Regions from separate parts of the Agrobacterium sp. 6Ca8 genome, predicted to be linked through region 1. Evidence: predicted binding sites of a transcription regulator. Region 1 holds the regulator's gene; the other holds the start of a gene.
What was found. The regulator LexA, encoded in region 1, represses DNA repair genes until DNA is damaged. The targets are predictions, from matches to a motif close to TGTTCNNNNTGTGTTCNG.

Region 1 (4,056 bases):
GGCAAGCACGTTCTTCATGTCCCAGGGCGCCAGAAACTGGCCTTTCTTGACGTTGATGACGCGGCCGGTCTTGGCGGCAGCAACGAGAAGATCGGTCTGGCGGCTGAGGAACGCCGGAATCTGCAGCACGTCCACCACCTCGGAAACGACGGCGCATTGCTCTTCCGTGTGGATGTCGGTCAGAACAGGAAAACCGAATTCCTTCTTGAGATCGGCAAAAACCTGCATCGCGTTATCCAGGCCGATGCCGCGTTTTCCGGAAAGCGAAGTGCGGTTCGCCTTGTCGAAAGAGGACTTGTAGACAAGCCCTATTCCCAGCTTGTCGCAAAGCTCCTTCAGGACGCCAGCGATCATGAAGGCATGTTCGCGGCTTTCCATCTGGCACGGACCGGCAATCAGCGAAAACCGCTCGGTATTCGAGAAGGAAACCTTGCTGGCGCCGTCGCCGGCAGTGACTTTAAGATTGTTCGTAACGCTCATCATTTTTCCTCGAAGGCGAAGGCAACGCCCTGACCGGGTGCCGCGGGCACCACCAGACGGCCGTCCGCTTTTGCGCAGGACACGCCATTAGCAGCAAGCACCGCCTCTGTCACGGCAAGATCGTGTGACGAAAAGACGATGCCCGCGCCGCGCAATCCTCCTTCGTTGCCGTCCTGAGCATTCAGGGCCTGCCCGCCGAAAGGCGGTTTTCCGGTCAATCTGATGCTGGCATTGCCGGTCGCAAAAACCATATCACCGCCCGGAGACCTTTTGTCTTCACAGGCAAACACTGTCTCGATCAGGCCCGCCACCTCCATATTGCCGCCGGAAAACAGGACGATTTCACTGAGGCCGGTGACACCATTGGCGTGGCGCTCCAGCATGGTGCGATCGCCCGGAAGGGCTTAAAGCCGTTGACAACTGAACAAAAAGAAATCCGCGGCCGCCCCGCTTGCCGCAAAAGCAAGCCGGAACGCCGCCTCGCCTTGCGAGCCATCCGGCATCCGAACAGGCCGCGAAAACTCGAAAACATCGCCCGCCGAAAGGCCGGCTGCCCGAAACCGCTCATGGTCAACCAAGGCGTCTTCAGTCCTGGCGACAAGAGCCGAAAAACCCTCCTGCCCGTCCCGTTGCCGGAAGGCCACATCCCTGCCGGTGAACACATCACCCCTCTCTATTGAGGCATTATATTTAGCCGGATCAGCAATTGCGAGCGGCTCCAGATAGGTGCCATCGGCGAAAAATACGCAGGCATTTTGGGTGCCGAAAGGATGCAGAGCCTCCGGCGCAACCGTAAAGCCAAGACTGACGAGGCGCTTCACGGAGACGCCTATGACTTCCACGGGCAAAACGAGATGGTCAACGCTATAGGGTTTCGTCATGACATGTATCCTGCTGGCCTTCCGCCCGGAGCATGCCGGGACGGTTTCGACCGCACAAAAGCACAATTGCGTGCTATGAGGCAAATCATCACAGCAACAGATGGCACCTTCACGAAATTTTAGGGGATTGCAGAACACATATGGAACATATAGTGTTCGTTCTGTATTTGTTTCGCGACTTCCACTACGATTCTAAAGGGTGTTTTCCTCATGCTCACGCGCAAACAGCAGGAATTGCTTCTCTTCATTCATGAACGAATGAAAGAGTCCGGCGTGCCGCCCTCCTTCGATGAAATGAAGGACGCACTCGATCTTGCTTCGAAATCCGGCATCCACCGCCTGATAACCGCTCTCGAAGAGCGCGGGTTCATTCGTCGGCTACCGAATAGAGCTCGGGCGCTGGAAGTCATCAAGCTGCCCGAGGCTTATACGCCGGGTGCAAGGCCGCAGCGCGGCTTTTCGCCAAGCGTTATCGAAGGCAGCCTTGGCAAGCCCAAGACGCCGGAACCGGCCCCTGCCCCCAAGACGCCGGCCAATGATCTGGGCGGGGCTGTCACCGTGCCGGTCATGGGCCGCATCGCTGCGGGCGTGCCGATTTCCGCCATACAGAACAACACCCATGATGTGGCAGTGCCAGTAGACATGCTTGGCACGGGCGAACATTACGCGCTTGAGGTCAAGGGTGATTCGATGATCGAGGCCGGCATTTTCGACGGCGACACAGTCATCATCCGCAACGGCAACACTGCCAATCCCGGGGATATCGTTGTGGCTCTGGTGGATGACGAAGAAGCCACGCTGAAGCGCTTCCGCCGCAAGGGAGCCTCCATTGCGCTCGAGGCGGCAAACCCAGCCTATGAGACCCGTATCTTCGGGCCCGACCGGGTGAAAATTCAGGGCAAGCTGGTTGGGCTGATCCGCCGCTACCATTGATCTTATCGAACCGAACGTATTCGCTTTACGATAGGCGTCATCGTGAAGATGGCGCCTATATCGGGTTTGGCTGTTTCCAAACGTGGCGTGCTTTTGCGGGTGCACGAACATATGCGCCATTCAGCCTATGCGCGTTGCCCTTTCTAAACTGAGTTCCTGCTCCATAAAGATGCTTCGGTTTCGCTACAGGCGTGGTAGCGAATGGGCTGCTCGCTGTAATTGTCGAAGCGATCACATCCGCTGTTTTTTAGCGACGTTGTTCTGTCGTGTTGCGCAGTCAGTTTTAGTCGTCACCAAAGGGTGACTTATCGCAAGGCGCGCTCTCGGCGACCCCACATCACCATTCATCAACGGCGTTTATGGGAGCCATGGATAATTTTCGATATTCCGTGAACGCTTGGCAGGTGTAGAAATACGCGTCATATCCGGGAGATACGCCATGTACGATCTTTATATAGCCAACAAGAACTATTCTTCATGGTCGCTACGGCCGTGGGTATTGATGCGCACGCTCGGTATCGCCTTTGATGAAAAGCTCATTCCGTTCGGCGAAGGCGTCTCCTTCTCCTCCTTTTCGCCGACGGGCAAGGTGCCCTGCCTGGTCGATGAGGGTATGACGGTTTGGGAAACGCTTTCGATCGTCGAATATCTTGCTGAAAGACACCAGGGTGTCTGGGCAAGCGACAAGCATGCCAGGGCCTGGTCGCGTTCGGCCGCAAGTGAGATGCATGCCGGCTTTTCCTCGCTGCGCAATCTCTATCCCATGTCGGTGGGCATTCGGGTCAAACCCAGGGGCGGCGATGCCGGGCTTAAAGCCGATATAAAGCGGATCGATGCGTTGTGGAGCGAGGGTCTCACAAAATTCGGCGGGCCATATCTTGCCGGTCAAAAGTTCACGGCGGTCGATGCTTTCTTCTGCCCGGTTGCATTCCGTTTCCAGACCTATGGCAGTGCGGATCTTTCGCCAGCAGCGAAAGCCTATTGCGACCGGCTGCTCACCCTGCCTGCCATGCAAGAATGGTACGAGGCCGGTTTGAAGGAGAGCTGGCGCGACGCTGGTCATGAAGAGGAAGTTGGCGAGATCGGCGAATTGACTGAAGATTTGCGCGCCAAGACCCGTTGATCCATGCTGGCGGCAGTCATTGCGACGCCGCCAGCAGCCGGATGATGGGCTGCGGCAGATCACGGTCGAAACGTCCGCTTTTCCAGTCGTAATAACGGTGCTGGCTCCAGGGCCTGTCCGTTCCGGCGATTGCGGCGCGCAGCCCGCTCGCCACACCCTCCTCCCTCTTGTCAGCAAAATCTATTTCCACAGAACCGAGACGCCGCAAGATGTCACGGCTGAGCAGGAGTGCACCCGAGCGGCACTGCGAAAAAGAGGTTCTGCGGGAAACAACGACGATATCGGCAATATCGCAGGCTTTTCCGGCGAAGCGGCCATCTTCCAGAACGACGATCCATTCTCCGCTCGCGGCGCTCGCTACGCACCATATGTCTTTCCTGCAGGTGAAGACGCCAGCTTTGGCGTCTTTGAGCGCCGCCGTCATCTCGCGTACCACCACAGCCATGTCTTTGGGCGACAGTTTCGATCTCGAGTCAGAACCAGCAGTATTTGCCGTGCTCTCGCCATTTATAAAACCCGGCGGCACGGTTTTTTCCGGCAGCAGCAGCGCCCTTTGCCACTGGCCGTAAACGAAGCTCTGCGGACGGGCTTTTGTGGTTGAGACCTTGCCGTCCTCCAGGAGTGCCACCAATTCGCCGT
Region 2 (4,056 bases), 110 kb from region 1:
GTCGATATCGATCACCTTGTCGATGAATTCGAAACCATCGATGCGGTCATGCTCGGCCGGAATTTCGCGCGCGCCCATCACCCGGCGTGCTGCCGACTTATAGAGCGTCTCGATCAGGAAGGTGGATTTGCCACCACCCGACACGCCGGTAACGGCGGTGAAAACGCCAAGGGGAACGGCCGCAGTCACATTCTTCAGGTTGTTGCCGCGTGCGCCAAAAACCTTGATTTCGCGGCCCTTCTTCGGCTTGCGGCGTTCTGCCGGCACGGCGACGCCGAGTTCGCCGGATAGATATTTTCCGGTCAGCGATTTCGGATTGGCCATAACCTCCTGCGGCGTGCCTTCGGCGATGACCTGACCGCCGTGAATGCCGGCGGCAGGGCCGATATCGACAACGTAATCCGCCGTCAGAATGGCATCCTCGTCGTGTTCGACCACGATCACCGTATTGCCGATATCACGCAGATGTTTCAGCGTATCGAGCAGACGGGCATTGTCGCGCTGGTGCAGGCCGATGGAGGGCTCGTCCAGAACATAGAGAACGCCCGTGAGGCCGGAGCCGATTTGCGAAGCAAGCCGGATGCGCTGGCTTTCTCCGCCGGAAAGCGTGCCGGAGTTGCGTGACAGGCTGAGATAATCCAGCCCGACATCGTTGAGGAATCGCAGACGTTCGCGGATTTCCTTGAGGATGCGAACCGCGATCTCGTTCTGTTTGGCGTTCAGATTTTCCGGCAGCGTCTCGAACCAGTCGCGTGCCATACGGATCGACATCTGGGTGACTTCGCCGATGTGCATTCTGTTGATCTTGACGGCGAGCGCTTCCGGCTTCAGGCGATAGCCGGCGCAGGCCGGGCAGGGGGCCGCCGACATATAACGCTCGATTTCCTCGCGCGCCCAGGCGCTGTCGGTTTCTTTCCAGCGACGCTCCAGATTGGGAACGATGCCTTCGAAATTCTTCACCGTCTTGTAGGAGCGCGCACCGTCCTGATAGTTGAACTCGATCTTGTCGTCAGTGCCCTGGAGAATGGCGTGCTGCGCCTCTTTCGAAAGGTCCGTCCATTTGCTCGACAGCTTGAAACCGAAGGCCTTGCCCAGCGCCTCCAGCGTCTGGTTGTAATAGGGGGAAGACGACTTGGCCCAGGGGGCGATCGCGCCATCCCGCAGGGTGCGTGCAGGTTCTGGCACGATCAGGTTTTCGTCCACCTTCTGCTGCGAGCCGAGACCGTCACAGGTGGGGCAGGCGCCGAAGGGATTGTTGAAGGAGAAAAGCCGGGGCTCGATTTCCGGGATGGTGAAGCCGGAGACCGGGCAGGCGAATTTTTCCGAAAACAGCATACGCTCGTGGGTCTCATTGAGCGATTTGTTTGCGGAGCCGCCAGCCGAGGTTTCTTCCGGCGGCAGGGGCTTGTCGGCAAATTCGGCCACTGCCAACCCGTCGGCGAGCTTGAGGCAGGTCTCGAGACTGTCGGCAAGGCGTGCTGCCATGTCCGGGCGCACGACGGCGCGGTCCACCACCACATCGACATCGTGTTTGTACTTCTTGTCGAGGACGGGAACGTCAGCGATCTCGTAGAACTGGCCATCCACCTTGACGCGCTGGAAGCCCTTCTTCATCAGTTCGGCGAGTTCCTTTTTATATTCGCCTTTGCGGCCGCGCACGATCGGCGCGAGAATATAAAGGCGCGTGCCTTCCTCGAAGGCAAGGATACGGTCGACCATCTGGCTGACCGTCTGGCTCTCGATCGGCAGGCCCGTCGCCGGCGAGTAGGGCACACCGACACGCGCAAACAGCAGGCGCATATAGTCGTAGATTTCCGTGACCGTGCCGACCGTAGAGCGCGGGTTCTTCGAGGTGGTTTTCTGCTCGATGGAAATCGCCGGAGAAAGCCCCTCGATGCGGTCTACATCCGGCTTCTGCATCATTTCGAGGAACTGGCGCGCATAGGCCGAGAGGCTCTCGACATAACGGCGCTGGCCCTCGGCATAGATTGTGTCGAAGGCGAGCGACGACTTGCCCGAGCCGGAGAGCCCGGTCATGACGATCAGCTTGTTGCGCGGTAGATCCAGATCGATACCCTTGAGGTTATGCTCACGGGCACCACGGATGGAAATCGTCTTCAGTTCACTCATGATAAAGCTCGGACAAAATTAACAGGCCTGATGGCGGAGCGTCCTTATGTAGTGACGCAACCGGACGTGTCGAGGTTTATTCCCTATCGATCGATGGCTTTTCGGCTCACTTGACTCGAATTTCGTGATTTAATAGAACAAAAAAGGAACAAATTGCAAGTGCGAATATACTCTCTGAAAAAGTCAGGATTATTCGCTGTGGATTGTTCCCCGTTGCGGTGCCCTTTGCGGGCGGCGATGGTTATTGTGTGCGGGATTTTTTGAAATGCAATTGCCGGTCACGATGGCTGGCGGACAGGATGACGAGATGGCTGGTAGCGTAAACAAGGTAATTCTGATTGGGAACGTTGGCGCCGATCCCGAAATTCGCCGGACGCAGGACGGCCGTCCGATCGCCAATCTGCGTATCGCCACCTCGGAGACCTGGCGGGACCGCAACAGCGGCGAGCGCAAGGAAAAGACTGAATGGCACACGGTCGTCGTTTTCAACGAAGGCCTGTGCAAGGTTGTCGAACAATATGTGAAAAAGGGCGCCAAGCTCTATATTGAAGGCCAGCTGCAGACGCGCAAGTGGCAGGACCAGACCGGTAACGACCGTTACTCCACCGAAGTGGTACTGCAGGGCTTCAACTCCACGCTGACGATGCTCGACGGTCGCGGCGAAGGTGGCGGCGGCAGCCGCAGCGGTGGCGACATCGGCGGTGGAGATTATGGCAGCGGCGGCGGTAACTACGGTGGCGGTTACGACCAGCAGCCGGCGGCCCGCGGCGGTGCCTCTCGTGGCGGCAGCCAGCCTTCCGGCGGCTTCTCCAGTGACATGGACGACGATATCCCGTTCTGATCGGGACCCTGATTGACGGGGCGGGGGCCGGTCGAAAACGGTTGCCCGCTTCAAGGTCGCGACGACCTACGCCGCGGCTTTGTCCGCCAGCATCGCAACCATGACATCGGACTGCGAAAGAATACCCACCATCTTGCCGTTGGCGTCGATCACCGGCAGGTAATGCAGGCCTTCCTCCGCAAAGCGGATGATTGCTTCCTCGATCGCCGTTTCCGGCTGCACGGTTCTAACAGGCGATGTCATGATATCCTTGACGGTATCGTTAGGTGCGCTTTCGCCTGAGAGGATAAGGCGCAGGCGCTGCAGGAAACCGATGGAAGGGCGGCCGTTTCTCCAGCTAGCCTTTTCAAGAAAATCCGTCTGAGTGACGATGCCGACGATTTCGGCCCTGTCGTTGGTCACGGGCAGAGCCTTGAAATGGCGTTTGCGCATCAGTGAATGGGCGTGGCGCAGGCTATCATCCGGGGCGACGCCGACCACATCGCGCGACATGACGCTGGCGCAATCGAGGTGGAGGGCGCGGCGGCGCCAGGAGCGCAATTCCGTCTTGCGCAAAATCATCTCCAGCACATCGCGATCAATATCGAGAACCTCGTCATATTCCTTCAGCACCTCGTCCAGATCGGCTGAGGAAAAGCCGATTTTCTGTATCGGCGTCGGGTCTGCCGTGCCGTGGCTGGCCTTTCCCAACCTCAGGCCGTGCGGATAGGCGCGGCCGGTGGCATTGTTATAAACGAGCGCGAGGATGAGAAGGATGAGCGAGTTTCCGGCGACCGGCCAGAGAATAAAGCCATAGCCGAGACTATGCACGGCGGGACCGCCGAGAACGGCCGTCAGCGCCACCGCGCCGCTTGGCGGGTGCAGGCAGCGCAGCGCCATCATGGCAGCAATGGCAAGGCTTATGGCAAGCGCGCTGGCAAGGAAAATATCCGGAACGAGTAAAGCCACCGTCACACCCACGAAAGCCGACACGATGTTGCCGCAGAGGATCGACCAGGGCTGCGCAAGGGGGCTGGATGGCACGGCGAATAAAAGCACCGCCGAGGCGCCCATCGGCGCGATCATGGCGGGCAGGGCAGGGTCTA

Region 2: uvrA (excinuclease ABC subunit UvrA) is a predicted target of LexA. The motif match lies at 2,264-2,281, and genes of this name have one in related genera.

What each region holds. Positions count from the first base shown of each region.
Region 1 is NZ_AP026433.1:1,074,750-1,078,805, reverse strand. Features, by position in the region: gene kdsA (3-deoxy-8-phosphooctulonate synthase) at 1-480, opposite strand, end outside; partial or broken gene ACZ5A6_RS05365 (VOC family protein) at 480-1,361, opposite strand; gene lexA (transcriptional repressor LexA) at 1,572-2,294, shown strand; gene ACZ5A6_RS05355 (glutathione S-transferase family protein) at 2,734-3,417, shown strand; gene ACZ5A6_RS05350 (ComEC/Rec2 family competence protein) at 3,434-4,056, opposite strand, start outside.
Region 2 is NZ_AP026433.1:1,182,744-1,186,799, reverse strand. Features, by position in the region: gene uvrA (excinuclease ABC subunit UvrA) at 1-2,130, opposite strand, end outside; gene ACZ5A6_RS05905 (single-stranded DNA-binding protein) at 2,396-2,971, shown strand; gene ACZ5A6_RS05900 (HPP family protein) at 3,038-4,056, opposite strand, start outside.